DNA from 4 places in the Kitasatospora sp. NPDC101157 genome. Region 2 is predicted to be linked to each of the others. Evidence: riboswitches for the same ligand, from Rfam matches in the RefSeq annotation. Region 2 holds a riboswitch; each other region holds the start of a gene.
What was found. A riboswitch is a leader RNA that binds a small molecule or an ion and turns the genes downstream of it on or off. The one in region 2 is predicted to bind cyclic di-AMP.
Positions count from the first base shown of each region.

Region 1: it holds a riboswitch for cyclic di-AMP, as region 2 does, so the genes downstream of both, ACIRVF_RS22150 (CAP domain-containing protein) here and ACIRVF_RS07470 (hypothetical protein) in region 2, are expected to answer to the same signal.
Region 3: it holds a riboswitch for cyclic di-AMP, as region 2 does, so the genes downstream of both, ACIRVF_RS06660 (transglycosylase family protein) here and ACIRVF_RS07470 (hypothetical protein) in region 2, are expected to answer to the same signal.
Region 4: it holds a riboswitch for cyclic di-AMP, as region 2 does, so the genes downstream of both, ACIRVF_RS10005 (NlpC/P60 family protein) here and ACIRVF_RS07470 (hypothetical protein) in region 2, are expected to answer to the same signal.

Region 1 covers NZ_JBIWPL010000011.1:18,234-25,371, forward strand. Annotated here, with positions in the region: gene ACIRVF_RS22135 (TetR/AcrR family transcriptional regulator) at 1-25, shown strand, start outside; gene ACIRVF_RS22140 (LacI family DNA-binding transcriptional regulator) at 385-1,440, opposite strand; gene ACIRVF_RS22145 (hypothetical protein) at 1,500-2,159, opposite strand; gene ACIRVF_RS22150 (CAP domain-containing protein) at 2,711-3,619, opposite strand; cyclic di-AMP (ydaO/yuaA leader) riboswitch at 3,622-3,790, opposite strand; gene ACIRVF_RS22155 (hypothetical protein) at 4,381-5,307, opposite strand; gene ACIRVF_RS22160 (hypothetical protein) at 5,670-5,975, shown strand; gene ACIRVF_RS22165 (SGNH/GDSL hydrolase family protein) at 6,298-7,138, opposite strand, start outside.
Region 2 covers NZ_JBIWPL010000003.1:211,738-218,875, reverse strand. Annotated here, with positions in the region: gene ACIRVF_RS07495 (SDR family NAD(P)-dependent oxidoreductase) at 1-593, opposite strand, end outside; gene ACIRVF_RS07490 (TetR/AcrR family transcriptional regulator) at 711-1,340, shown strand; gene ACIRVF_RS07485 (alpha/beta hydrolase) at 1,478-2,638, shown strand; gene ACIRVF_RS07480 (MoaF-related domain-containing protein) at 2,715-3,044, opposite strand; gene ACIRVF_RS07475 (esterase/lipase family protein) at 3,269-4,567, shown strand; cyclic di-AMP (ydaO/yuaA leader) riboswitch at 4,823-4,944, shown strand; gene ACIRVF_RS07470 (hypothetical protein) at 4,947-6,380, shown strand; gene ACIRVF_RS07465 (hypothetical protein) at 6,436-7,020, opposite strand.
Region 3 covers NZ_JBIWPL010000003.1:11,144-18,281, forward strand. Annotated here, with positions in the region: gene ACIRVF_RS06630 (MFS transporter) at 1-10, shown strand, start outside; gene ACIRVF_RS06635 (TetR/AcrR family transcriptional regulator) at 238-843, shown strand; gene ACIRVF_RS06640 (helix-turn-helix domain-containing protein) at 927-1,793, opposite strand; gene ACIRVF_RS06645 (ATP-binding protein) at 2,212-2,805, shown strand; gene ACIRVF_RS06650 (DUF397 domain-containing protein) at 3,131-3,394, opposite strand; gene ACIRVF_RS06655 (hypothetical protein) at 3,953-4,900, shown strand; cyclic di-AMP (ydaO/yuaA leader) riboswitch at 5,363-5,525, shown strand; gene ACIRVF_RS06660 (transglycosylase family protein) at 5,533-6,831, shown strand.
Region 4 covers NZ_JBIWPL010000004.1:59,882-67,019, forward strand. Annotated here, with positions in the region: gene ACIRVF_RS09995 (hypothetical protein) at 1-537, opposite strand, end outside; gene ACIRVF_RS10000 (NlpC/P60 family protein) at 591-1,637, opposite strand; gene ACIRVF_RS10005 (NlpC/P60 family protein) at 1,863-2,987, opposite strand; cyclic di-AMP (ydaO/yuaA leader) riboswitch at 2,998-3,151, opposite strand; gene ACIRVF_RS10010 (NlpC/P60 family protein) at 3,491-4,528, opposite strand; gene ACIRVF_RS10015 (NYN domain-containing protein) at 4,739-6,052, opposite strand; gene ACIRVF_RS10020 (hypothetical protein) at 6,365-6,628, opposite strand; gene ACIRVF_RS10025 (rhomboid family intramembrane serine protease) at 6,830-7,138, shown strand, end outside.

The DNA of each region.
Region 1 (7,138 bases), on a different contig from region 2:
CCCGCCACCCGCGAGTGGAACGTGATCACACGGCACAGGTCCAGGTCCGCGACCGCCCGCAGCACCGCGACCTGCGACGCGAGGCGCAACAGGTCCTCGTTGGAGCGTTGGGTGCGCAGGCCGGCGACGGTGCGCAGGTCGGCGACGGCGGGCAGGTTGAGCAGGTCGCGCAGGTCCTCGTCGGTGACGACGGGGGCCAGGACGCGGTAGTCGGCGAGGTAGCCGTGCTCGATGCCGCCGCGAACTTCCTCGGAAGCTCCGTCCGTCTTTCGGCGGTCTCGGGGAGCGGGAACGCCAGCGGCCACGGGGCGCGCGAGTTGCGGCCGTTGACCAGCTTGCTGCCGTCGAAGGCGCCTGCCGCAGGCTCTCGCGGACCAGGGCAGGTCATCCCAGGCCCGGTCCGATGGGCTGCCCGGTGGAGGCGCGCGGAACGAGGACGGGCCGAAGTCGCTCGGAGGCGGCCGGCTGACCGGCGATCAGCCGCAGCAACTGCCGGACCGCCCGCCTGCCCTGTTCGGCCATCGGGGAGCGGACACTGGTCAGCGGGATCGGCAGCTCGGCGGCGAGCGGGGTGTCGTTGAAGCCCGCGAGGGCGAGGTCCTGGCCGACCCGCAGGCCCAGGTCCCGGGCCGCCCCCATCGCGCCGATGGCGGCGAAGTCGTTGACCGCGAAGAGCGCGGTGGGCCGGTCGGTACCGCGCAGCAGGTCGGTGGCGGCCTCGCGTCCGCCACGCGTGTCGAAGCGGCACTGCCGGACGCGGTACGCGGGCAGGGGAAGCCCGGCCTCCCGATAGCGCTCGACGAAGCCGGCGGTGCGGTCGGCGCCGGTGCTCGCGAAGGCCTCTCCGGCGACGACCGCGACGTCCCGGTGGCCGAGGGCCAGCAGGTGCTCGGCCACCAGCCGCCCGCCCAGGTGGTCGTCACAGGTCACGGCGGTCAGGTCGGTGGCGTCCGGGGCGTCCGCGGTTCGCCGGTTGACCAGGACGAAGGGGACCGCGCGCAGGGCCGGGTCGCGCAGCGCGGCACCGTCCAGGTGGGCGTCACCGATGATCACGCCGTCCACCCGGCGGCCGAGCACCATGGTGAGGCGCTCGCGCTGCGTCCCGGGGTCGTCGTGGGTGTTGGTGACGAAGGTGGACAGGCCGTGCCGGGCCGCCTCCTCCTCCACGCCCTCGTAGATGGTCGCGACGACGATCTCCGACAGGCGCGGGAACAGCACGCCGACCAGGTTGCTGCGGCGGGTGCGCAGGCTGGTGGCGTGGGGGTTGGGCCGGTACCCGAGCTCCCGGGCGAGCGTGCGGATGCGGTCGGCGGTCGCCTCGGAGGCGGCGCGGCCGCGCTCGCCGGCCGGGCCGTTGAGGACCCGCGAGACCGTCGACACGTGCAGCCCCAACTGTTCGGCGATGCCCTGCAACGTCGCCGGACGGCCCTCACTCGCCATGCCGACTCCCCCTTCCCCGCCCGGATGTCCTTCCCCCATTCTCGGGGACGGTCAGGAGTTCACGAGCCGTTGCCCGCCGTCAGGTACGGCAGGGACACCAGGGTGACGATCACCGCGATCACGGCGATGACGGCGAGGGCGGCCAGGAGCCCGAACAGGACCGGCCGGGCGACGGAGAACGGCAGCCGCAGACCCGGGTAGGCCGTGCGCAGGGCGCGTGGCCTGCTGTCGCGCTCGGGTGCCACGGCGATGGTGAAACCGGCCGGCCGGAACACCTTGTCGTCCAGGGTCTGCCAGTCCCAGTGCTCGGCGCGCAGCAGCACCGGGGTCTCCTGCGCCGTCCCGGACACCACGAGGAGCACCGACCCGCCCTTGGACCCGAGCACCGGGTGGGCGGTGGCGGCGGTCGGCCGGACCGAGGCGGCCCGGCCCCGGCGATCGGTGACGGTCAGCCGGCCGTCGGCGTAACGGACCCGTTGGCGGCGCGACCGCTGCCGGCTGGACAGGCCGAGCCACGCCACGGCCGACCCGGCCACCAGCACGACGATGAGCGCGCCCGGCAGGGCGCCGACGCCGTCCAGGGCGGCCCGCATGACCACCCGGCCCGCGGCCAGCAGCAGGATGAGGCCGACCACCGGACCTGCGACGACCAGCCGCCGGTAGGTCTGCCGTAACGGGAGAGGACGCAATTCCAGTTCAGGCGAGGATTCTTGAGTCATCGACACCCCTTTCACGAGGGATCAGGATGCCGGTCCCAAACGTTTGGGTCAATGGGAAGGCCAAAGGTTTGGGTTGCCCGGACGGCAGCGCCGAACAGGGGGTTCGACATCGAAGCTCGCTCTCGGCCCAGCCACACCGACGGCTGTGGCTGATACGCGCCCTTCCGGATCCGGCGCACGCCCACCTCGAAGCGCCAAGGTCAGTATCTGCCGGACCCACCGGCCTTCGTCTGTTGGCTGGGCGCCAACTGCCAGACCGATCTGATCGCCGCGGCCCGGGCGGTGCTCGCCGACCCCACCACGGCTGTCGGCGCACAGGTGCGTGTGCTCAGTCTGGTACACGTGAATGGCTCACATCTCGGGGCGGGGGGACCCCGGCGATCCGCCGTAAACGGATGAATCACAAGTTGAAGAGGATGCGTGCCTGCCCGCAGGGCGGTCCTGATCCTCCGGCCGCCTCCGTCCCACGGGCCGGGTGCCCGCGGGACGGAGGCGGCCGACCCGCCCGGACGGGGTCGGTCCGGCCTCGGCCTACGTCCGTGACGGACGGGTCAGTTGGAGAAGTCCTGGGTGAGCCAGACGGTTCCACTGGCATCCCGGTGGACGGCGATGCCGATGTGGGTGAATGCGCTGCTGAGGATGTTCTTGCGGTGGCCGTCGTCCGGCGGCGTCTCGTTCAGCATGTCCTGGGTCAGGCTGACCGCCAGGGCGGCGATGTCCTGGGCCGAGCTGGAGACCCCGCTGCCGTAGCCTATGTTCTCCCCGACGGCGTTCCACTGGACGCCCGCAGCCGTCTCCCGTGCCCCCAACTCGGCCTCGCCCGGGCACTGGTGGGACATGCCGCAGCCGCCGGCCATCGCCTGGTTGTGGGCCTCGGCGCTGCTGGTCAGCCCCGACGTGATGGTGTAGGCGGGCAGACCCTGCGCGGCCCGCGCCCGGTTGATCAGATTGAGGACCTGCTGCACGGCGTCCGAGTTCGAACCGGTCTGCGCGGCCGGGGTGGCGGGTGGGGCCGCGGGGGCGGGGGCGTGCGTGACCGGGGCGGACGGGGACGACGGCGCGGACGTGTGGGATGCCGGGGCCGGGGTCGGAGCAGAGGGCCAGGCCGGATGGAAGCCCTGGGACTCGCCGCCGGGGCGCGCGGCCGCGGATTCCGGGGCGTGGGAGGCCGGGGCGGACGGCGACGGCGAGGCGTGCGAGGCGTCGGGCGTGGCCGGAGCGGCGGGTGGACCGGCCTGGTGGCGGTGCTGATAGTCGGAGTCGCTCTGGTGCCGGTGCTGATGGTGCTCCTGCCAGCCGGCGTGGCTCGCCTGCGTGTGGGAGCCGGGCGCGGCGGAGGCTCCGCTCGCGCTCAGCAGCGGCAGCATGAGGCCGGCGCCGGCGATCCCGGCGGTGGCGGCCAGACGCTGGGTGTGTCTCCGGCGCGCACGGCGATGCCGGCCGGTACCTGAAATCAGCATGGGGCGTCCCTCTGCGACGCCTGCGAGGTGAGCTGTCGGGTTCGGGCCGTGAGGTAGCCCGGCCGCACGTAGCGGCTTCACCCCTAGCCACACCCATCTCGTCCGTGAACGGGCCGAGCAGGGCGCGGCGAACTACCTGGTTCCCCCGCTCCTGCCCGGTGCACTGCTCGACGTCCGGCCGACCGGTGGACAGGACTCGGCGTCCCGGCGGCAGGGTCCGCAGGTGCGGACAGCCTGAACGCTAGGCAGACCGACCCCGAATACACAAGTTCGTATCATGCAGATCACATGGACATCCGACGAAGAACTGACGGAATACCATATTGGCTGATTTAACATCGCATAAGTGTCCTAATCGGACAATTCTCCTGACCGTCGATGCCGGCTGCGACGGCCGCCGTTCCGGGAAGTGCTGGGGCGCAGTCGGGCGAGGTCGCCCGCCGGGCCACGGTCTTCCCGGGTTCGCGTTGACACGGCCCGCATGGACGGCTGCGCGGCGTTCCTTCGGTCTCCGCCTCGTGCACGGCAACTCGGACCCTGGTCCGTCCAGGTCGGTGGGCGAGCGCCCGGAGCCGGGTGGAGCGGCGTTTGAGCCGATCAGCGGCCGGGCCCTGGACCGGGGCGGAGCCGCCGGCCAGATGCGGCACCCGGGGTCCGTCGGAGCGCGTTGGAGTATGCACGGGCAGCGGCGGCGGGTTGGTTCTCCGCCGCCGCAGAAGACTTCCGGACCTGTCTCAGCCGTAACGGCGGCGGGGTGCAGATCAGGCCGTGCCTGTCGCGCAAGCGGTTTCGAGAGCGATGAGGCGGTGGGCGAGGGTGCGCGCCGGGCCGGTGAGGCCCTTGAGGATCTCCCGGGCGTAGGGGCTCCGAGGGTGGTGGGCGAGATCCTGGACGGCGCTCCAGAGTTCCGCGATGCCGGCCAGGCTGTGCTGGACGTGGCGGATGGCGTCGTGGCGCTGGGCGAGGTACTGCTCGGCCATCTGGTGGGCGCGGCGCCAGTCGACATCGCCCGCTTCGACGGTCCGGGCGAAGGCCGGCGTGGTGTCGCCGTCGGCGAGGCGGATGGCGTCGATCTCCTCGACGCGCCGGCGGAGGTGTTCCTCCTCCTGTCGGGAGTCGAGGGCCGCGGTGGCGTCGGTGACGGCGAGGTGGCCGGCGATGACCTGCTCGGCGAGGTCGGGGGCGTGCCGTCGCAGTCGTGCGTGCTGGGCGAGGAGGGCCTTGGCGTCAGCCTTGCGTCTGCGGACGGCGGTGTAGGCGGCGTTGAGGGCGAGGGTGCCGATGCGGACCTGTTCGGCGAGGTCGGGGGCGTGTTCGAGCACGGTGGTGGCGATGGACAGCCGGGTGACGTTGATGCCGCAGCGGGCGGTGTCGGACGGGAGCGAGCCCGGGGACAGTGAGCGTGCCATCGCGGCGATCATGGCGTGCTGGCTCGCGGTGGTGTTCGGGTGGTGGCGGTTGGCGGACACGATCAGGCAGACCGGATCGTCGCCCTGATAGGTGGTGAAGCGGGGTTCGACATCGGCCAGTTCGCAGGCGGCGAGTCGTCCGCGGCCGTCCAGGAGGACGCCGTCGGCGTCCAGGATGACGGGCTCGGTCAGGCCGTTGCTCTCGATGTCCTGGGCGAGGTCGAGGAGTTCGTCGGGGCCGAGCATCGGGAACAGAGCGGTAACGGGGTGGACCTTCACAGTGGGATCTCCTTGATCGGGATGGGTACCGGGGCAGAAGACGCCACAAAGGGGCATATGGTTCAGCGGCCGCGCCCGTCGGCCTGATCGGGCGCGGCGGCGTCGGTGGCGTGCCGGCTGCCCTGCCGGACTCGCGGGTGATGATGTCGTCCCAGTCGAGCCTGCCGATGAGCAGCGCGACCGATCCTGTCTCGGCGGCCATGGCCGGCCGCACCGACGACGCACAGTCCGTCAGGGCGGACGTGGACGGCGTGGCGGCCCCGCAAAATGGCCCGTTCTCTACGGCTTCAAGACACCGGAGGGAACGGGCCCTGCCCCGTACCAGGACGGCGCCGAGACGGCCTGGCCGGTAGCCTGCGGGCATGTCCGTCAACATCGATCTTCACTTCACCGTGTCCAAGCTCGCCGACGCCCCGCAGGCCGAGGCGGTCTCCTCGGCCGTCGGTGACCTGCTGCGCGACGAGGGTTTCGAGGACCAGATCAGCTACGGCCCGGTCGTCGACAACGGTGTGCACTACGTCAGCGGCGAGGCCAGGTACCCGATCATCATCAGCGGATTCGGGCGCTGGCAGCCGTACTTCGAGACCTCCTTCGCCGCCGCCGTGGCCGAGGTCGCCCCGGACGCCGAGACCTCCATCACCTGGGGCTACCCGGACGAGGAGTACTGACCGCCGCTCCCAGGACTGCCGTCCGGTGCGAGCCACCCGCCTCGCGCCGCCACGGCGGCGTGGCCCGAGCAGGCCACCGGCAGCTCGGACACCCCGTACGTGACATGTCGGTGCGGTATCACCGGGTGCCCGCCGCTGCCGACGGCGGCTGGCACCCGCGGCTGGTCAGCGGGCGCGGACAGCCGGGGATCGTCCGCCCACAACAGACTCCCCGTCCGCTCGTGCCGCGACGACGCCGGATCTTTGCCGAAGAACCTCGGCGCCCAGGTGAGGAGGCGGTGCGGCGTTCACCCACCGCCTCCTCACCGGAGTGCGGCCCCTCTTACCCGGCCGCTCCGACCAGCGCGCGCGGGGCCTGGGTCAGGGCGGAGGGCGGTGCGCCCTTCTTCGGGTCCGTCGGGGCCGGCGTCTGGGCCGGGGCCGACGGCTTTGGTGCGATCACGCAGTTGGACTTGCCGGATTCCGCTTCGCCGTTGATGGCGGTGACGCAGAATTCGTAGTTCCAGACGCCGGGGACGAGGTAGGCGATGCCCCGGCTGGTCTCGTTGGTGACGTACTCGTCGGCCTTGAACCCGCTGCCGTCGTGCTTGGACCCGCTGTCGTCGTTGACGTTGCGGATCCAGACGCGGTAACCGGCGGCCCACAGGGACCCGTTCCATGACAGCTGGACGGTAGTGGCGTCGGTGGAGGTGACCTTCAGACCGGTGGGTGCCGGAGGTGTGCCGGCTCCGACGGTGACGGATCGGGCGACGCCCGGCATGCCGCCACCGGCGGCGTTCCAGGTGGCGACCGCGACGAGGTAGTGATGGCCCTCCCTCAGCCCGTCGATGTGCGCCGAATTCCCCCTGACCGCGGTGCTGTTGAGGAACGCGCCGGGGGTGTCCCTGTCCCAGGTGATGATCTCGTACCGGTCGATCGTGTCGGTGTACGGGCCGGTCGCCGCGTCCCAGGACACGTCGACGCCGGTGGCGGTGGCCCGGGTGACGATTCCCTTGGGGGCCGCGGCGGTTTCCGGGTGTGCGACACCACCGACCGTGTGGGACCACTCGGACTTCCCGTCCTCACCGTTGTCGGTACGGACCTGGTATTCCCACTCCCACCCGTCGAGGGTCCAGGTGGTGTCGAAGCGGGCCGCTTTGACCGGTGTCTCGTCCCAGGTGCCG
Region 2 (7,138 bases):
GGGTTGTTGGTCATGCCGCTGTCGATGCTGCCCGGTGCGACGCAGACCGCGCGCAGGCCCTGCTTCGAGTACTCCGAGGCGATCGCGTGGGTGAAGGACTGGATGCCGCCCTTGGTCGCGGCGTAGGCGGCCATGTAGGGGTGGGCGAAGGCCGCGGAGGTGGAGCTGAAGTTGACCACCACGCCCCGGCCGGTCGCGAGCAGCGCGGGGAGCGTCTCGCGGGTCATCAGGAAGGTGCCGGTCAGGTTCACCGCGAGGAGCTTGTTCCAGAACTCCAGGGTGGTCTCGTGGGTGTGCGAGGAGCGGAGGATGCCGGCCGCGTTGACCAGGACGTCCAGACCGCCCAGCGCCGCGACCGCCTCGGCCACGCCCGTGACGACGGCGGCCTCGTCCGCGATGTCGAGCACCCGGAGGGTCAGGCGGTCGGCGGTGCCGTCGGTGGTCGCGCGGTCCAGCGTCCTCTTCAGGCCGTCCTCGTTGACGTCGACGGCGACGACCTTCCCGCCCTCGGCCAGGATCCGGTGCACGGTGGCCTGGCCGATGCCAGAGCCGCCGCCGGTGATCAGGACGTTCCGTCCGCTGAAGCGCTCCATGGTGGTCTCCTTCGTTCGCAGCCTTTCGGCCTCAGGGGCACGGTACGCCTACCTGGCACGTCGTGCCAAAAAGCATCGATGTGCCATCCCGGCGGAATGTGCCGAGGCGGCACGCGGATGCGTACGCTGATCCCCGTGACCGGACGCCCGACCCTGACCCAGCGCCGCCGTGACGCCACCCGGCTGGAGATCGCCCGCACCGCCGCCGCGCTCTTCGCCGAGCAGGGCGCCGAGGCGACCACCGCCGAGGAGATCGCCGCGGCCGCGGGCCTCTCGCTGCGCACCTTCTACCGCTACTTCTCGGTCAAGGAGGACGCCGTCGCCCCGCTGCTGGCGGCGGGCGGACAGCGCTGGGTGGACCTGCTGGCCGCGAGCCGGACCGACCTCCCGCTGCGGGAGGCGCTGGAGCGCTCGGCGGTCGAGTCGCTGACCCCGGCCGACGACGAGGCCGTCGAGGCCATGCACTGGACCCGCAGCCTGCTGCGCGACCCGCGGCTGGACGGCACCTGGCAGCGCGTCCACGCCGGAGCGGAGGAGCGGCTGCGGTCCGTGCTGGCCGCCCGCTGCCCGGACGGCGCCGACCCGCTGGAGATCCGGCTGGCCGCCGCCGCGGCCACGGCGGCGATCCGGGTGGCCCTGGAGCAGTGGGCCGGCTCGGACGCCCCGGTCGCCGGCCCGGGTTCTCCGCAGGACCTCGCTGCCCGCTGCATGCGCGAGCTCACGGCGGGGCTGCGGCTCCTCACCTGACCCCCAGCCGCCGGTCAGCTGCCTCACAGCTCCCGCTAGGGTTGGTCCTCGCGCCCCGGTGGGGGAACCGGGGTGACCTCCTGGAATGTCCCTGAGCGGAGGGGGCGCGGAGTTCGAGGCGTGGGAGCAACTGGGACATGGGTCTGACGAGCCACAAAGTGCTGGCACTGGCCGTACTGCTTGCGGTCGTGATGATGGTCGGCACGGTCTGGCTGTGGCCCAGACTCGCCAGGAAGAGCTGGCAGGCGGTGCTCGGCCGAATAGGCGCGCTGCTCGCCACCCAGGTCGCGGTGCTCGCCGCACTCGGCCTGGTGGCCAACAACTACTTCGCGTTCTACAGCAGTTGGGACGACCTGCTGGGCACCGGCAGCACCGGCCCGGTGGTGATCCACAACAAGGCGGACGCCTCCGGGCGCCTTGTGGTCGAGACCATCGGCCGGGCCTCGGTGAAGGGCGGCGGCGCAATGGGCCGCGAGCCCAGCCGGTCCGGCGAGATCCGCAAGGTCCGGATCGACGGCAAGGAGAGCCGGCTGTCGACCGAGGGGTACGTCTACCTGCCGCCGCAGTACTTCCAGCCGGAGTACGCGCAGAAGCAGTTCCCGGCCGTGATCGTCAGCACCGGATTCCCAGGAATCGCCGAGAACCTGATCACCCGCTTCAACTACCCGGGCGCCGCCCTCAAGCTGCTGCAGGAGGGCCGGATGCAGCCGACCGTCATGGTCCTGGTGCGTCCCTCGCCCGCCCTGCCGCAGGACACCGAGTGCGAGGACATCCCGGGCGGTGCCCAGTCCGACACGTACTTCACCAAGGACGTCCCCTCGGCGATCGAGGCGAGCTACCGGGTCTCGACCGACCCGAAGGCCTGGGCCTTCATGGGCAACTCGACCGGCGGCTACTGCGCCGTCAAGCTGGCCATGCGCCACCCGGACGTCTTCCCGACCGCCGTCGCCCTCTCCGGGTACTACGAGGCCGCCGACGACCCGACCACCGGTGACCTCTTCGGCGGGAGCAGGCAGCGCCGCGACGAGGCCAACCTGATGTGGCGGCTGAAGAACCTGCCGCAGCCGAACGTCTCGCTCCTGCTGGCCGGCACCAAGAAGGGCGACGGCAACTACAAGCAGGACACCGAGGCGTTCATCGACGCGGTGCACAGCCCGATGAAGGTCTCGTACAGCATGCTGGAGAACGGCGGCCACAACTTCGAGACCTGGAGCGCACTGCTGCCCTCCTCGCTGGAGTGGCTGTCCCAGCACCTCAAGGTCCCGGACCAGCCGGGCCAGCCGGGCCAGAGCGTCTGACGGACGACTCCGTCGGACCGGAACGCACGGAACCCCCGGGACCGCCCCCGGGGGGTTCGTCGCGTCGTCACACCGCTCAGGCCACCCGCTCCAGCGTCCCGGTGTGCAGCTGGCCGACCCGGCCGCCCTCGCCCTCGAAGGTCCAGAAGGCCCGCACGGTCAGTGCGTTGAGGTCCATCACATGGCTGACGGTGATCCCGCTCTGCTCCGTCCAGCTGACGAAGTAGATCCCCGGAGCGATTTCGGCGACGTGCAGCCGCACGTCCTCCCACTGGCCCGCCGACTCGCCGAGGCCCTCCCAGCGCAGCCGCGCGCCGTCGGCCGAGTACGTGTTGCGGAAGGCCGCGCCGTTGTCGACCCGGAAGACGTAGGTACGGCCGGCGAAGGCGGGCAGGGACGCGGTCATGGTGGGGCGGAACCTCTTCTCGGGAGCGTGGGACGGACCGTACGGACCGGGCAACACCGGAGTCGGCGCACTTGTGCACCGCGGAAAATGCCAGGGTTCCAATTTATCCGACCGGGCGGACTCGGGCGGCCCCGCGCCACGGTGCGGTCCGCCACCGTCGCGCCGCTCGCGGTGTGCGGCCGGCACATGGGCGCGACCGCGGGCCGGCCCTACCGTCCACGCCCATGAGACGTACCCCCACCCGACGGCGCGTCCCCGCCGCCCTCTCGGCCCTTCTCCTCACCCTCACCGCCCTCCTCCTCGGCGCCCCCGCCGCCGGAGCGGCCGCCACCGCGACGGCGGCCGCCACCGGGACGGCCGCCGCCCCCCTCGCCCTCGAAGCCACCTTCCCCGCCCCCGGCGACGGCTGGGCCAAGGTCGAGCGCTACCTCGACCCCACCCCCGGCTTCCGTACCGAGCAGTTCCCCGCCGACGGCCGCGGCGATCAGGACGGCCCCCGCCGCACCTACTTCGGCACCGGCGAGCCGTACTCCGGCCGCTTCCTGCTCTACTCCGCCTCCGGCTGGGACGCCGGCGGCACCGGCACCCCCGTCCTGCTGGTCCACGGCGCCAACGACAACGCCGACCGCGCCTGGGCGAACCCGGGGGAGGGGGGCACCTGCGGCGCCGCGAGCTGCCCGTCCACCGGCCTCGCCCAGTACCTGGCCGGGAGCGGCCACCGGGTGTTCGCCGTCGGCTTCGCCCACAAGCACGGCGACAACCTGCTCCAGGCCCAGGCAGTCGGTGACGCGATCACGCTGATCCGGGCCCGGCTCGGCGTCCCCCAGGTCGACGTGGTGGCCTGGAGCAAGGGAGAGGTCGCCGCCCGCGCGTACGTGTCCTCGGTGCGCCCCTCCTGGGGGCGGCCGTACGCGGGCGACGTGCGCCGCCTGGTCACCCTCGGCGGGCCGAACGGCGGGCTCGACTACGTCTACGCGCACGGCTGGGACTTCGACCTGGCCACCTGGCCGGCCTGCGGCGGTACCGCCAACGCGCCGTCCCCGCACCTGTACATGACCTGCTACGGCACGTACACCGCCCAGCCCTGCCTGGGAGTGCTGCCGACCGGTGGCAGCGACTGCTATCCGGGCCAGCGACAGCTGCTCGCCCGCTGGGACGCCGTCTACGGGGTGGACACCACCGCCCAGGACTGGTGGACCACGTACTACGGCGGCCAGGGCTTCTGCACCTCCGGCCAGGGCATCCAGGCGGCCGTCGACGCGGGCTCGCTGATCGCCCCGCTCCAGCGGGCCGGGACCCCGGCCCCGGTGCCCACCTATCTCCTCGCGGGCGGCTCGGCCGACATCCCGGGCGTGCTCGACGAGAACCGCGGTCCCAGCGACAGCATCGTGTTCACCGCGAGCGCCCTGGACACCACCGGCATCACGACCGTCGGCGGCACCCGGCTGCTCAGCGGGCTCAACCACCTGGAACTGGCCTGGTCGCCGGAGGCCGAGAGCCAGGTGGCCGCCTGGCTCGGCTGAACCTCCGGGCCTCGACCCGCGAACCCCCGGCCGCGGCGCCGGGATTGATCAACTCGGCGGCCACGCAGCGTCGTTGATCGACACCACTGTGAGCTGCGCGACAACCGGCCGGATGGAGTTGTCCGTTCACGCACAGCCTGCCTAGCCTGCAACGGGTCGTCCGCCCTCGCGGACTCCGCCGCCGGGACGCCGATTCCTGTCCACCCGTCGGCGGGCAGCCGAGCACGACAGCGGACGGGAGCGGGGGAACCAAGGTCAGCGCCCGGCCCGTACGCACCAGCGTGCGGGCTGCGGCTAGGGGTGAAGCCGCTCCGCAGGCGGCCGGGCAACTGCAGCCCGAATCCGACAGCTCACCTCGCAGGCGTCGCAGAGGACTCCCATGCCCCAGCCTGCCGGGCGCCGTCGCGCGCCCCGCCACGCCCGTCCGTCCCACCGCGGACGCAACGCCGCCCTCGCCGCCACCGGGGCACTCGCCATCAGCGGCGCCGGCCTGTTCGGGCTGCCGGCCGTCGCCGGTGCCCAGGCCACCACCGGCCCGACCGTCACCCAGGACCGGCTCGCCCCCGCCACCATGGTCGCGGGCAAGGCCACCACCGCCTCGCTGAGCCTGCACTCCTCGTCCTGCTTCGTCGCCAGGACCGTCGGCGTGGGCGTCCGCGACGCGCACGGCACCAACCTGGACTTCCCGGGCAACGCCGGCAACGTGCAGCTCTGCCCGAGCGGGTTCTCCTTCACCAGCGGCGCGCGCACCCTGCCCGCCGGGACCTACACCCAGTTCGGCTTCTGGCAGGACCTCGGCGGCGGCTGGCACAACCTGCCCTCGCAGCAGCTGGTGGTCTCCCGCGCCGGGACGTCGACGCCCACCCCGGCCCCCACGGCCACCTCCACCGCCAAGCCGTCGCCCACCACCACGCCGACCGCCGCCGCCCCCACTGCCGAGCCGGCCCCGACGGCCACCGCCACCACGGCGCCGACCGTCGCGCCCACCACGGCGCCGACCGCGAACCCGAGCGCCACCTCCACCCCGAGCGCCACGTCCGCCCCGAGCGCCACCTCCGCCCCGAGCGCCACCTCCACCCCCAGCGCCACCGCGAGCCCGAGCACCCCGGCGCCGGCCTCCCCGATCGCCGGGAAGTCGCTGACCTGGTCCGACGAGTTCAACGGCCCGATCGACTGGGGCCGACGGTGGGTCGGCGACAAGAGCACCGCGTACAAGTACGGCAACCACAACCCGGACGACAACAAGCTCGACTGGTTGAACAAGAACAACGTCAGCGTCGCGAACGGCGTCGCCACCTTCACCGCCACCCCCGGCGGCCCCACCCTGGAGAACGGCCGGCAGTCCTGGAACACCGGCTTCCTGACCACCGAGGGCTCCGCCGAGGGCTTCCAGGTCAAGACCGGTGACTACGCCGAGACCCGGGTCAAGCTGCCCTCGGGCACCGGCGCCTGGCCCGCCCTGTGGACCTGGAAGAACGGCAACGGGGAGGTCGACTCCTTCGAGTACCACCCCGACAACCCGGACCTGCTGGAGCTGACCAACCACGTCAACCCCGGCAACGCGGACTACTACACCGACGCCAATGCCGTCGCCAAGGACCAGTGGGTCACCATCGGCACCTACTACGGCGCCGACTCGGTGGACTGGTACGTCAACGGCGTCAAGGTGTTCTCGGACGGCAAGGGCGTGGGCGCCGACTTCTCGGCGTACCTGATCCTCAACCTCTCCGTCGGTGCCGGCAAGTACCACCCGGCGCCGCAGGGGAACACCCCGATCACCTTCGCCGCCGACTACGTGCGCGTCTACCGCTGACCGCTGACCGCTGACCGCGGAGGCCGAGCGCACGCAGCCCACAGACCAGCCGCTCTCAGGAACCGGCAGCCGTCTCGACCACCTCGATGTCGAACGGCTGCCGGTTGTTGCTTCCGTCCCGGTCGTCCGGACTGTGCACCTCGACCGCCCCGCCCTCCAGCACGCCCAGCGGCACGTCGGGGGAGATCCGCACCGGGACGAGCGCGGTCGCGCTGCGCCCCTGCTTCAGCCCGGCCCCGAAGACGCAGCGCACCGTACGCCCGCCCCCCAGTACCGCGCAGTCGGAGGGGAAGTACGGGCCCTGCGGCGTCACGCCCTGCGGCAGGGCGACGACCACCGTGAACGGCGAGCCCGTGGTGTCCGGGCCGCGGTTCGCGACGAAGGCGCGGATCGTGGTGGTGCCGCCGGGCGGCGCGGCCGCCGGATCCTGCCGGACCACCTCCAGGTCGGAGTCGGACCGCCCGGCGGCCGCTCCCACCGACGCGACCCGCGGCTCCGGCCGGGTCGCGGGGCGCGGGGCCGCCCAGGACGGCCCCGCGGCCAGCAGGGCGACCGCGCAACCCGCCGCCGTCCCCGCCGTGAACGCCGCCCCACCGGATCCGACCCGAAGCTCCCTGCGCCTGTCCTGCCCGCGTGCCATCGCCGCTCACCGCTCCCTCGCGCTCCGGCGGCCCGCTCCGGCGCGGGCCGCGTCCGCACCAGGGTGGTGGCACCGGCCCCGCGGGCCCGGCGCAACCCGCCCACGCGTCCGTCGAACG
Region 3 (7,138 bases), 200 kb from region 2:
CGAGCGCTGACCCACTGGCCCCCGCCCACGGTCGACCCCTGACCGCCGGGCACCGGTGCCGGCTCCACCAAACCCCCGTGTTGGTGGAGCCGGCCGTCTTTACGGGCCGCCCGGGCGGCGCCCCCAAGGGCACGGTTCCACGGCGCGGCTGCCGGCTCCGCAAGTATATTGGCCCGGAGCCAACGAACGTTCGGAGCAGACACGATGGCACCTCGCGGGGATTCGGTCAATGAGGAGATGCGGCAACGCTCCCGCCGCCGCATCATGCGGGCCACCATCGAGCTCGTCGACCAGCGCGGCTATGCGGGCACCACGCTGACCGACATCGCCGAGCGGGCCGGACTCGCCCGCGGCCTGCTGTCGTACTACTTCGACGGCAAACGACTGCTGATGCAGTCCGCCACTCACCGGATGATGCACCAGGCGCTCTCCGGCGCCCTGGCCGAACTGCCGCCGGGCGCCTCCCCCGAGGCCAGGTTGGCCCGCGCGATCGACACCGTCCTCAGCCTGGCCATGGACCACCCCCGGGTCATGCGCTCCCACCTGGCGCTGATCCTCGACCCGGACACCGGCGCCTTCGTCCAGGACCCCGAGCAGCAGCAGGTCGGCGCGATCCTGCAGGGCCTGCTGGAGGACTGGGGCGCGCCGGATCCGGTCGCCGAGCACGGGGTGCTGCGCAGCGCGCTGATGGGCGGTTGCATCGGGGTGCTGCTGCCGGGCGCGGAGATCCCGCTGGCGCCGATCCGGGCCGACCTGTTCGGGCGCTACGGCCTCGCCTGGGAGCTGGGCCGCCCGCCGCAGCCGCTGCCCCCGGAACGCGAACGGCCGCCGACCCGCGGTTGACGGCGGGCGGGCGGCGGGCTTGCGGCGGGTTGGCGGCCGGTCGGCGGCCGGGGCCCGGATCCCCCGGGCCGCACGGGAGTTGCTCAGCGCTCCTTCAGGATCGAGGCGAGCAGGTCTATCGTGCGCTCGGGCGTGAGACTGTCCACGCAGAGCCGCTCCATGACCTGGACGTACGCGTCGACGTCGTCCCGCTTGTCGAGGTAGAGCGCACTGGTGAGCTGTTCCAGGTAGACCACGTCCGCGAGGTCCTGCTCGGGGAAGCGCAGGATGGTGAACGCCCCGGACTCGCCCGCGTGCGCGCCGAAGCGGAACGGCATGACCTGGATGACCACGTTGGCCTGCTCGGCGACGTCGATCAGGTACTGAACCTGACCGCGCATCACCTGGGGGCCGCCGACCGGCCGGCGCAGCGCCGCCTCGTCGATGACCGCCCACAGCCGCGGGCTCGCGCCCTCGGTCAGCAGCTTCTGGCGGCGCAGGCGGAGGCTGACCCTCCGCTCGACCTCCTCCTCACTGATGACCGGCCGACTCTGACCGAAAACCGCCCGTGCGTACTCCTCGGACTGCAGCAGTCCGGGGATGAACTGCACCTCGTAGGTGCGGATCAGCTGGGCGGCCTCCTCCAGGCCGACGTAGGTCTGGAACCAGCCCGGCAGCACGTCGTTGAAGCTGTGCCACCAGCCGGACTTGTTGGCCTCGCGGACCAGGCCGAGCAGGGCCTCCCGCTCCAGTCCGTCGTCGACGCCGTAGAGGCTGAGCAGGTCGGCGACATCCCGCTCCTTGAAGCTGACCCGGCCGAGCTCCATACGGCTGATCTTGGACTCGGACGCGCGGATCGCGTAGCCCGCGTCCTCACGGGTGATCCCGCGCGCCTCGCGCAGGCGGCGCAGCTGCGAGCCGAGGAGGATCCGGCGGACCATCGAGCCGCCGCCCGGCTGAACTGTGGTCATGCGGTCGAAACCTCCACCTAGGGCAAACAGCGCACAGTCTGCCATCAGTTGAGCGCTCACGGTGCCGATACTGACGGATGTTCCTATCAGTTCCGCGCTCCGCACACCAGGATGCACGTGCATCCGGCGCTTGCATATGCCAATAGTGCGACTGCACGTGAATCGACTCTTGCATCTGCAGTGAGCGCACACCACCATGGTGCACGTGCACCTGCACATCCCTGGCAATCCCGCGGGCTCCGCGTCGACCCCACGCGCGACTCCGTGCACCGGCTCGACGGCGTCCCCCGCGCCATCGGGCGTCCGAGTGCGCGCGCGCCTGGTCGAGGGGGCGGCCGAGCGGCCGAGCGAGTCGGAGGTGACCGGCATGACCCCGGCGGGTCCAGCCGTGTCCGCCCCCTTATGGGAGGAGCTCTTCATGAGCACCGGTACGGCTTTGGCGGTTGACCCCCTTGTGGTCACCTGTACGCTCGCTCCTCGCTTCGAAGCCGTGAGAACCGCGCGCGACTTCGCCCGGACCACTCTTCAGCGCTGGGGCCTGACGGAGCTGTTCGACGATGTCGCGCTGGTGGCCTCGGAACTCGTGACCAACGCGCTCCGGCATGCGATCGGCGCACGGCCCGGCCCGTCGGGCGGCGCCCTGGGCGAGTACGACTTTCCCACACAGCCGACCCCGGAGGGGCGGCTGCCGATCCGAATAAGCCTGGTGCACCGCGCTCCCCAGGTGGTCTGCGCGGTGAGCGATCCGAGCAGCGTCGGCCCGGTGGCCCGGGAGGCGGACTTCGTCGCCGAGTCCGGCCGCGGACTGCACCTGGTGGAGTCGTTCAGCCGCTCCTGGGGCTGGCACCCGCTGGGCAGCGGCAAGGTGGTCTGGGCCGTGTTCGAGGCGGAGCCGGCCGGCGGCAGCAGGCTCGACGGCGCCGGGCTCGACTGCGGCCCCCTGGACGGCCGCCAGCTGGACAAGCTGGACGGACGAGTCGAAGTCGGTGGACGGCACCGGCGCTCGGCCTAGCGCCGCAGGGCGCACGGCCGGCCGAGGGACGACCCGGGAGGACCACGCCCCGGGCCCTTCAGCCAGGCCCCCGCGCCGGTCCGGACCGCGGTCCCGGCACCGGCTCCCCGCACCGGACACCCGGGCTCCGGAGGAAGCGGGCAGCCCGCGGGAGCACCCGCGGCACCCCGGCAGGCCCCGCCGCACGGTCCACCACGGGACCGGACGGGAGCGGGACGGGCCCCGGGCAAGGACAGAGGCCGTCGTGACGGGCCCCCGGGCAAAGACAAAGGCCGTCGTGGTGTCAGCACCCACGACGGCCCCCCGATGGTGGAGCAGCAGCCGGTCAGACCGCCAGGTGGTCGAACTCCCCGTCCTTGGCCCCCAGCAGCAGGGCGGCGATCTCCGCCCGGGTGTAGATGAGCGCCGGACCGTCCGGGAAGCGCGAGTTGCGCATCGCGACGTCGCCGCCCGGCAAGGCCGCGAACTCGACACAGTTGCCCTGGGAGTTGCTGTGCCGGCTCTTCTGCCAGACCACCCCCTGGAGGTCGGCGGCGGCCATCCCGTTGTAGGTGTGGTTCGAGCCGTGCTTGTCCTGCGAGTCGTGCATAGAAGTCTCCCGAAGAGCTCCGGAGTTGTCGTCCAGCGCGGCGCCCCGGCACCCGCCGAACGAGAGGACCGGCCCCGTACCGGTCCGGCGCAACGCCTCACTTGACGCGATGATAGCTGCAGTGCACGTGCATCAGCACGGGACATTGCAGGTGCACGAGGGCTTTTACCGGTCGCCCCGAACTCTTCACGGCCCCTTCTCCTGACGGTACGTAAACGGACATAGCCGATGGAATCGTCGGTTCGTCCATAACCGGCCGTGAGCATCCCCCCGCTAAATGTTGATCTTCGAATGCCGGGAGTCGCACCGTCGTGACCCTCCGTCAGGCCACCTCCGGGCTGTGAGACATCTCACGCACCCCGGATGCAACGCGCCGCCCCACCGGACACGTCAGGGCAACAATGCGGGCCCTGGCGGACATGGGGCGAGGAATGTCCGGATTGTAGGCAAACCGCCCGGACCGGCAGGGCGGCGACACGGCCTCCGCACCACGACCACCCGAAACCCGTACGGCAGCCGACTGCAGGCCTGACGGGCCGATGTCCTACGATCTCCGGCATGAGCACCGCAGCCATCCCGGGCGCGCCACTGCCCGTCCGCACTCCAGGCTCCCGTGCGCGGGGGCGCCACCGCCGCCCCGAGCGCCCCGAGATCCGCACCGGCTCGCCGGCCCTGGTGCTCGCCGTGCCCGCGACCGCGGGGCCCGAGTCCCGTTCGGTCGTCGAGGAGCTGCTGTCGATCGTCCGCAGCGAGCACGCCGGCGTCCAGGCCGCGGTCGGCTACCTCCCGGCCGACGGCGCCGGGGACGGCGGCTCCGAGGACCGCACCGTCGCGGAGCTGCTGGCGGCGGCCGCCGAGGCCGGACTGCCGACGCCCGTCGTGGTGCCCCTGGTGCCCGGCCCGCACGGCTTCCTGACCGGGCTTCACGCCCTCGCCGCCGAGTACGGCGCGACCGTCACCGACGCCCTCGGCCCGCACCCGCTGCTCGCCGAGGCCGTCCACGTGCGGCTGTCCGAGGCCGGACTGGCCCGGGCCGACCGGGCCCGGCTGTTCGCCATCGCGACCGCCGCCGACGGCGTCGTGCTGACCACCGTGGGCGGCGAGGACGCGGCCGCCGCGGCCGGCATCACCGGCGTGCTGCTGGCCGCCCGACTGGCCGTCCCGGTCGTGGCCGCGGCGCTCGACGTGCCCGGCTCGGTCGCCGGGGCCGTCAACCACCTCAAGGAGACCGGTTCCGAGCGCCCGGCGCTGGCCCCGCTCGTCATCGGCCCGGAGGCGGACTCCGAACTGCTCGCCACGGCCGCCGAGGAGACCGGCTGCCCGTCGGCGGCGCCGCTGGGCGCGTACCCGACCGTCGGCCAGCTGATCGCCTCCACCTACCTGGCCGCGCTGCCGACGCCGTCGGCGGAGGAGCTGGCCGAGGCCGAGGCGGAGGCCGCCACCGCCGGGGCCGGGGAGGGCTCCCGGCGCGCCCACGCGGCCGCTCAGGGGCCCGTGGAGGGCTGACGGAACCCCGCGGCCACCCGTCGCCGCACCCGTACCACCGAGGGCCCGGAACGACCGCGTTCCGGGCCCTTTCCGTTTGTTCTGTTTGCCCCGCAGGAGAGTTACGCGGGCATTGCCATGCAATGTCCGTTCTGGTGCCTTTTGTCGATGAATAGTCGGCGCATCATCGGGCGCTCGGGTTCGGGACGCTCCCCCGGCCCGGCGAGCGCGCCCCCTCCACAATTCAACGCCCCGTCACCTCACTTCTGAGGCGGAGCCAGTTTTGGGAATTCATCGCAGAATTGCCGGAAAACGATCATTTCCGATCATGGAATTCAAGCCGCTCGACCCTTTCCCGTAAACCGTGATGCTCATCACAGGTATTTGCAGTTCGAACTTAAGTCTGCTTAACGTGCTCCCCGTTCGTGACCACACGGACCCAGTTCATCCGCGACGCCGAGTCCTGCCGTCGGATGTCCTGGCAGCGCGAAAACGCATCACGGCAGGAGCGGGGGAACCACAGGTAAGTCGCCCCGGACCGCTTCCCGGAAACGGTCCTGGGCTAGGGGTGAAGCCGTGCCACAGCGCGGCCGGGCAACTCCAGCCCGAATCCGACAGCTCACCTCGCAGGCGTGGGAGAGGACCGCGTCTTCATGCTGCCTTCCAACGGCAACCGCCTGTCCAGCCGCACCCGTCGCGTGATCGCCGCCCTCGGCGTGGCGGGCGTCGGCCTCACCGTCCCCTGCCTCACCACCGGCACCGCCAACGCCGCCTCCGTCGCCACCTGGGACAAGGTCGCCCAGTGCGAGAGCGGCGGCAACTGGAGCATCAACACCGGCAACGGCTTCTACGGCGGCCTGCAGTTCAGCTCCAGCACCTGGGCCGCCTTCGGCGGCACCGCGTTCGCCCCGCAGGCCAACCTCGCCACCAAGGACCAGCAGATCGCCGTCGCCGAGAAGGTCCTCGCCTCGCAGGGCCCCGGCGCCTGGCCGGTCTGCTCCGTCCAGGCCGGTCTGACCCAGGGCGGTGCCCCGGCCGCCGTCGACACCTCGACGACCGCCAAGCCCGCCGCCAAGCCGGCCCAGACCCCGGCCCCGGCCCCGGCCGCGACGTCCGCCAAGCCGTCCGCGCCCGCCCAGGCCCAGGCCTCCGGTGACTCCGCCTCGGCCTCCGCCAAGTCCGCCACCGGCAACTCGGCGAAGCAGCGCCCGGCCCAGGCCCGGACCGGCGACTACACCGTCGTCGAGGGCGACTGGCTGTCCTCCATCGCCGCCAAGCACAACGTCCAGGGCGGCTGGCAGCACCTGTACGAGCTCAACCGCAGCACCCTCACCGAGGGCCCGGACAGCATCTACCCGGGCCAGCAGCTGACCTTCGGTGACGGCACCGCGGCCCAGGCCGACCAGTCCTCCACCGCCACCAAGTCCGGCTCGGACTTCAGCTGGTTCGACCGCTCGCAGAAGTCCGGCCAGGCCTCGAACGGCGGTTCCGTGGACGCCAAGCCGATCGCCCAGAGCACGGCCCCGGCCGCCAAGCCCGCCTCGAAGCCGGCCGCCCCGGCGCAGACCCAGGCCCCGGCCCAGACCGCCACCGGCAGCATGGCCGCCGCGGTCGCCTTCGCCGAGTCGAAGGTCGGCCAGGCGTACGTCTACGGTGGTACCGGCAACGGTGGTTGGGACTGCTCCGGACTGACCCAGGCCGCGCTGCGCGCCGCGGGCATCAACATCCCGCGCGTCGCCGCCGACCAGGCCGCCGCCAGCACCCACGTGTCGCTGGACAGCCTCCAGCCGGGCGACCTGCTCTTCTGGTCGAACAACGGTCAGGACTCCGGCGTCTACCACGTCGCCATCTACGTCGGCGGCGGCCAGTACGTCGAGGCCGCCAACCCGAGCTCGGGCGTCCGGCTCCAGACCATCGCCAACTGGGCCCCGGACTTCGCCGGCCGGGTCTGAGCACCGCTCACGCCGAACAGCTGACAGGAAACGGCTGACGGACGACAACTGACGGACGACAGATAATGGATAACAGATTTCATCATCTGTCACCTGTCACCCGACAGCCGTCCGTCCTCACCCGTCAGCCCTCGCCCGACCGCCCCCGGGGAAGAGCCCGCTCGCTCCTCCCCGGGGCGTCGGCGTACCCGGACGACCGGACCCCCCAGCCCCCCCGGTTCCGCATGGTCAAACTCCCCCGCAGCGGGCATCCTGCTGCTCCGCAGCCGAGGAGGAGTCACCATGGCCCAGGTCACCGTCACGATCG
Region 4 (7,138 bases), on a different contig from region 2:
GGGCCAGCCGCCGCCCCAGACCGCGCTGACGGCCGGCACCGCCTGGTCCCCCACCGCGACCAGCTCGGCCGGGTCGGGCCCTGCGGCCAGGCCCAGCACCAGGCACCGGGTGCCGGGGGCGGTACGGGCGGGGCCGAGGTCCCACAACGCCGGGGGTCCGGCCGTGCCCTCCTCGTGCTCGACCCGCCAGCCGCCCCGGTCCCGGACCAGCTCGATCCGGCGCGGGTACACCGCCGGGTACTCGTCGTACCCGGCGATCCGCACCTCCAGTTCGACGGACGCGGTCAGCCGCTCCGGCCCGTCGGCCGTCGGGGCCGCCGGCCCGGGCGACAGCACCAGGTTGCGGTACGTCGCCCCGGCCCCCGTGAGCCCGGACCAGACGGGCAGCGAGCGCGCCCGCTCCGCCAGCACCGCGGCCACCTCGGTGCGCCGGTCGGCGTCCCGCGCGTCCGGCGCCGCCGCGGGGGCGGCCGGGGGCAGCGACAGCTGGACCAGCCCGCCGGCCGCCAGCAGCAGCGCTCCGCGCCGGGACAGCACGCGGCCGGCCGCGTCTATCGGGTGCGGCTCGGCCGCGCCGGAAGGCGTCGCGCTCAGAGCCGGACCACCCCCGAGACCGGCATCGAGTTGACGCTCTCGTAGCGGACCTTGGCGCCCGGGTAGGGGGCGTGCACCATCACCCCGCCGCCGGCGTACATCCCGACGTGGTGCATGTCCCGGTAGAAGATCACCAGGTCTCCCGGCCGTGCTTCGGAGAGGCTGATCCGCTGCCCGGCGTACGCCTGGGCCTGCGAGGTCCGCGGCAGGGTCACTCCGGCCTGCCGCCAGCTGTAGTACATCAGACCGGAACAGTCGAAGGCACGGGGTCCGGTGGATCCGTAGACGTAGGGCGAGCCGATCATCCGCACCGCGGCGGCCAGCGCGGCCGCTCCGCGCTCGGAGGCGGGCGGGGTGGTTCCGAGGTCCAGCCGGTCGGTGCCGCGGGTGGCGCGCTGCTCGGCCTCCCGGGCGTCCTGGACGGCCATCCTGGCCCGCTCCGCGGCGCCCAGACCGTTCAGCAGCTTCTGCGCCGCGGCCAGCCGCTGCTGGATCTGCTGCTTGTTCTCGGCCAGCGAGCGGCGGGCCTGGTCCAGCTCGGCGAGCTTGGCCGCGGTCTCCGTGCGGCGCTGGTCGAGCCTGCGCTGACGGGTGACCAGCTCGTGCAGGGTCTCCTGCTGCCGCTCGGCGGCCTGGCCGAGGGTACGGGCGCGGGCGAGGTAGGCCTCGGGGTCGCTGGAGAGCATCAGCTGGGCGGTCTGGGCCATCCCGCCGCCCCGGTACTCGGCCCCGGCCACCGTGGCCAGGTCTCCGCGCAGCTGGTTGAGCTGGTCCTGGGCGGCGGCGACCTCGCCCTGCAGGTTCGCGGTCTCGTTCAGGAGCCGCTTCTGCGCCTCCTGAGCGGCGTTGTACTTCTCCGAGGCCTGTTCGGCCTCGTCGTACAGCTGCTCGACCTGCGCCTTGACGTCCTTGCGGTCGGGCTTGTCCGGCGCCCCGGGGGCGGCCTGGGCGCTGCCGCCGGTCGCCACACCCAGGGCCGTGGTGGCGGCAGCGGTCAGTACCAGCGCACGGACGAGCAGTTGGGAACGGCGGTGCACGGGCATGGCGGCAGCGGCTCCAGTCCTGCGGCGCGGCCCCGCGGCCGCGCCCCGGTGGGCGGCCGTCGAGCGGGAGTCCGGTGGCAGACGTTAGCGAGTCCGGGCAAGTGAGTCCAAACCCCTCCCGACCCGAATATTTGACCCTTATTCGGACACCAGAGCGCGTCGCCGGAAAAGCCGCAGGCCCGGCCCTCCGTGGTGGAGGACCGGGCCCGTCGGACCGGGCGGGGATCAGACCCGCACGATGGAAGCCAGCGGCATGTTGGAGACGGCCTCGTAGCGCACCGACGCGCCCGGCTTGGGCGCGTGCAGCACCTGGCCGTTGCCCGCGTAGATGCCGACGTGGTGGGCGTCGCTGTAGAAGATCAGCAGGTCGCCGGGCTGGGCCTGGGAGAGGTCCGTGCCGATCCGGGTACCGGCGCCGGCCTGCTCCTGCGAGGTGCGCGGCAGCGACACGTTGGCCTGGTTGAACGCCCAGACCATCAGGCCGGAGCAGTCGAAGGAGCTGGGGCCGGTGGCGCCCCAGACGTACGGGCTGCCGACCTTGGTGGCGGCGGCGGCCAGCGCGGCGGCACCGTGCGAGCTGCCCGGGGCGATCTTGACCGGCGCGTTCGAGGAGCCCGAGCCGAGGTCGGAGCGGCCGCTGTCACGCGAGGCGCGGTCACCGGAGCCCGACTGGGAGGCCTGCGCGGCGGCGTCCGCCTTGGCCTTGGCGTCGGCGGCGGCCTTCTCCTCGGCCGCCTTGATCGCCTGGCGCTCCTGCTCGGTCAGCGTGTTGAGCAGGTCCTGGGCGGCCTTCAGCTTGTTCTGGACGTCCTCCTTGGACGCCTTCAGCTGCGTGGTCGTGGACTCCAGCTCGGCGAGCTTGCCCTGGGCCTCGGTACGGTCCTGGTCGAGCTTGCGCTGCTGCTCCTGGAGCTGCTTCAGCTGGTTCTTCTGGGTGTCACCGGCCTGGTTCAGCGCCCCGGCCTGGTTGAGGAAGTTGTCCGGGCTGGAGGAGAGCATCAGCTGGACGGTCGGGGATATGCCCCCGTTCCGGTACTGCTCGCCGGCGATCTCGGCGAGGCCGCCCTGCAGGTCGGTCACCTGCGCCTGCTGACGGGCCACCTGGTCCTGCAGGCCGGAGACCTGCTTCTCCAGCTCCTGCTGCTTCTCCTGCGCCGCGTTGTACTTCTCGGTCGCCTGCTCGGCCTGCTCGTTGAGCTGGTCGACCTGCTCCTTGACCTGCTCCTTGGTCGGCTGCGGGTCGGCGTGCGCGCCGGTCTGCGCGGAGAGGGCGACGGCCGCGGCGGCGAAACCGGTCAGGATCGAGACACGAGCGCGGCTGGCTGGCTTGGGACGACGATGGGACGCCACGAAGGCGGACTCCTTCTTCCTACCTCCGCCTACCGGGTGAGCTGACGGGTTCGGGCCGGAAGCATGCCCTACGACGCCTCACGGCCTCACCAACGGCCGACCTGGCGCCGATTCACCCCGGAGGAACGTGGTTCCCCGGCTCCGCTCCGCAGCGCCCCCGACCACTGGGCTCCCCTGTCGGGCAGTCGCTTCGACCTGCCCCGCTGTTTCGCGAACTCGACGGAAACCACCGCCGCCACCCAGGCTGGGTGATCGACAGTGCGGTGGTTCGGGGCACGACCCTAGTAACTGAACCGTGATCCGTTCAAATCCTTGTCAGAAAAAAGACGGAAGATTACCCATGTTCTCTTGTGAAAATGACTGATCGTGATCGCCGCTGTACGCAAAGCTGATCAACACTCATCGGTTGGCCGGTAGCGGGCAAAACCCGAAGCGCCACCCCCGATCGGGAGGTGGCGCGTATCACAGGGCCGGAGTCGGGCCCCGAGGAGGGTGTCGGGCCGTCAGACCCGGCGGATCGTGTTGATCGGCATCGCGTCGGCCTTCATCACCTTCACCACGTCACCGGTGTGCGGCGCGTGGACCACCATGCCGTTGCCGATGTACATCCCGACGTGGTGCCGGTCGCTGCCGTAGATCACCAGGTCGCCCGGCTGGGCCTGGTCCAGCGAGGGCACCCGGGTGCCGACGTCGCCCTGCTCCTGCGAGGTGCGCGGCAGCGAGACGCCGGCCTGGGCGTACGACCAGAGCATCAGGCCCGAGCAGTCGAAGGTGCTCGGCCCGGTGGCGCCCCACACGTACGGCGAGCCCTGCTTGCTCATCGCCTTGGCCACGGCCACGGCCGCGTAGCCGCTGGCCGGCGGCAGGCTGCTGAGGTCGACCCGGGCCGCGCCGCGCGAGGCGCGGTCGTCCTGCTGCTGCTGGGCCTTCAGCGCGGCCCGCTCGGTGGCGCTGAGCGAGTTCAGCAGGTCCTGCGCGGCCTTCAGCTTCTGGTTGACGTCCGACTTGGCCTGGTTGAGGTCCTTGGTGGTGGAGTCCAGCGAGGCCAGCACGGCGGCCGCCTCGGCCTTCTCCTGGTCCAGCCGGCGCTGCTGGTCGAGCAGCCCCTTGAGCGCCTCGGTCTGGCTCTGGCTGGCCTGCTGGACGCTCGACGCCTTGTCCAGGTAGCCGGACGGGTCGGAGGAGAGCATCAGCTGGACGGACGGGTCGATGCCCCCGGTGCGGTACTGCTCGCCCGCGACCTGGGCCAGCCCGGTCTGCAGCTGGCTCATCTGGTCCTGACTGCGGGCCACCTGGTCCTGCAGCTGGTCGGCCTGCTTGCGGAGCTGGTCGGCCCGCTCCTTGGCGCCGTTGTACTTCTCCGCCGCCTGCTCCTGCTCCTGCTGGAGCTGGTCGATCTGCGCCTTGACGTCGGACGTGTTCGGCTGCGGCGCGGCGTGCGCGGCCACCTGGGCGGAGAGGGCGACCGCGGTCGCAGCGGCAGCGGTGAGCACGGAGACCCGCGCGCGGCTCGGCTGCTTGGGACGGCGGTGGGAGGCCAAGTGACCGGCTCCTTCTTCCAATGGACTCACCTGTTCGGGTGAGGTTCCGGAAAATAGGTTTGACGCCAGACCCTAGTGAAGATCTATCCGTTTTGCCACTCCCCCGAAGGCGTGAACTCCGCTTCCCACGCCGGCTTCACCGGATCCGCACACCACCACGGAAAGCGCCCGAAAAGGGCACTGACCAGGGGTCACGGCCACCGGCCCGGATCAGGGACGGGCGAGCCGGTTCAGCAGCAGCACCGAGGCCACCGGGCGCGCACCCGCCTTCCGCACGCCCTCCGCGACCTCCCGGTCGGTGGACACCACCACCACCGGACGGCCCTGCGGCTCGGCCCGGACCAGACGGCGGATCAGCTCGTCCGCGGTCTCCCCGGTCCGGCTGAACCGTACCCGCACCCCGCGCGGCGGCGCCATGATGACCGGCACGTCCAGGTCCTGCCCGTCGAACACACAGGTGACCTCCGCCTGGGTGCGCTGGGCCAGCATCGCCAGACCGCCCAGCAGCCGGATCCGCTGCTGCTCCAGCGGCAGCGTCGGGTACCCGGTCTTGGTCACGTTGTAGCCGTCCACCACCAGGTGCACCTGCGGGATCGCCAGCAGCTGGTCCAGCAGCGCCGGATCGTCCTCGGCCAGACCGCGCCGGGCCACGTCGTGCGGCGAGGCCGCCCCCGGGACCACCGCCTCCACCAGGTCCGCCGGGCGGATCTGGGAGACCGGCAGCGCCAGCTCGCGCTGAAGTCCCTGCGCCGACTGCAGCACGGTGTCCAGCAGCAGCCGCAGCCGCATGTCCTCGACGCTGCGCCCCTCGCGGGCCGACCGGCGGCCCTGCTCGGCGGCGGTCTCCAGCTCGGACACCCGGTGCCGCAGCCGTCGGGCCTCGCCCTCGGCCGCACTGCGCTCGCCCGCGGCCTGCGCCTTCGCGGCCTCCAGCTCCCCGGTCACCCGCCGGGTCTCGGCCTGCGCCCGGCGGGTGTCGCTCTCCAGCGACCGCACCTTCTTGCGCAGCGACTCGACCTCCCGCCGGACGCCCTCGAACTCCGCGCGCTGCCGGTCCAGGTCCGCCCGCGCCGCGGCCCGCACCTCGGCCAGCTCGGCCTGCAGCTTCTCCACCAGCCGGGTTGCCTCCGCCGCCGCGTCCTCGGCGCCGGCCCGCTCGGCCTCCTCGCCGGCCTCGGTGACCAGTCGGCTCCAGCCTGCCGAGCGCACCAGGTAGGCGGCGGCCGCGACGTCCATCGGATCGGCGGCGCCGGGGACGGTGCCCGACTCCAGCGCCTTCACCAGGTCCGGCTGGCCCAGCCGCAGCCGCTCCGCTATCCGCACCCGGAAGGCCGGCTCGGACTCCAGCGCCGCCGCCAGCGCGGTGGCCGCGTACTTGGCCCGCCGGACCGGGGTGAACTTGACGTACTGGCGCAGGCTCTGCGGCAGTTCCGCGGGTGGCAACCCGCCCAGCGCGTCGGAGGCCAGCCCGACCACGCGCCGGCGCACCCCCTCCGGCAGCGGCCGGTCCAGCTTCTCGACCACGCGTTCCGCGGCGGCACCGGCGGGGCCGGAGCCGGCGGTGTCGGAGCCCGCAGCGCCGGAACCGGCGGCTTCCTCCGCCGCGGCGGTCTCGGACGGGACCGCCCCGGCGGCCTGCTCCGGTGCCTGCGCAGCGGGCTGAAGCCCCTGCGCTTCGCCGGGCTCCCTCGCTGCGTCCACCACGTCCTCGGCTCCGATCCTGGTCCAGCGGGTGCGGCCCGCGGCCGCCCCTGTCGTCACGCTCCGTGCGTCTTGTCTGTATTGTCCCGTGCGGTGGACGGCCGCGTCGCGCACCGCCCACCGCCACCGGCGGGGTCAGCCCTGCTCGGCGGGGGCCTCCGCGCCCTCGGCGCCCGGGCGGGCCACCAGCTCGACCTGGTCCACGGCGTTGCACCAGCGGCAGCGCACCGACTCGATCGTCTCGCTGTGCACCTCGGTCTCCTCGACCTTGGACTCCCCGGCCAGGTCGAAGTGCAGGAACTCGGTCACCCGCGCGGTGCGGGTCACGTCGAAGCGGGTGAGGTTGCCGCACAGCGTGCAGCGCCAGCGCGTCTCGGCGGTCAGTGCGGGGACGGTCATCGGGGATCCTCTCGGCTGGTCCCTGGGTGGGCTAGGCGCTCCCCCCGGAGCCCCGGCGTCGGCGGCGGGAGACGGGATTGCCCGGCCCAAGCCTATTGCCTGGGGCAACCACCCCGACCACCGGTTGCCGGAACACGGCGGCTGGTCCACTTGCCGTAAACCGCCGTGTCACCTGCCGCGCGCGGAGGGATGCTTGGCCGCATGGCGCTCGCGGCCCCCCAGTACGCGGAAGCGCGGGGAGACCGCCCGGCGGTGCCCGCAGCGGCGGTCACCTACGCCCTGATCGCGGTCAACACCCTGGTCTTCCTGCTCGGCCCGGCCGCCGGCCTCAACCCGCTGTACGGCACCGGCCAGGCCCGGGTCTGCGCCGAGCAGCGGTACGAGCAGCGCTGGGGCGCCGTCCCCGCCGAGCTGCTGACCGGCCACCCGCTCACCGCCGAGCAACTGGCCGCCGGCCCGGACCCGGTCCCCGGCTGCCCCGCCTCCCCCACCCCGGGCAAACACCCGGCG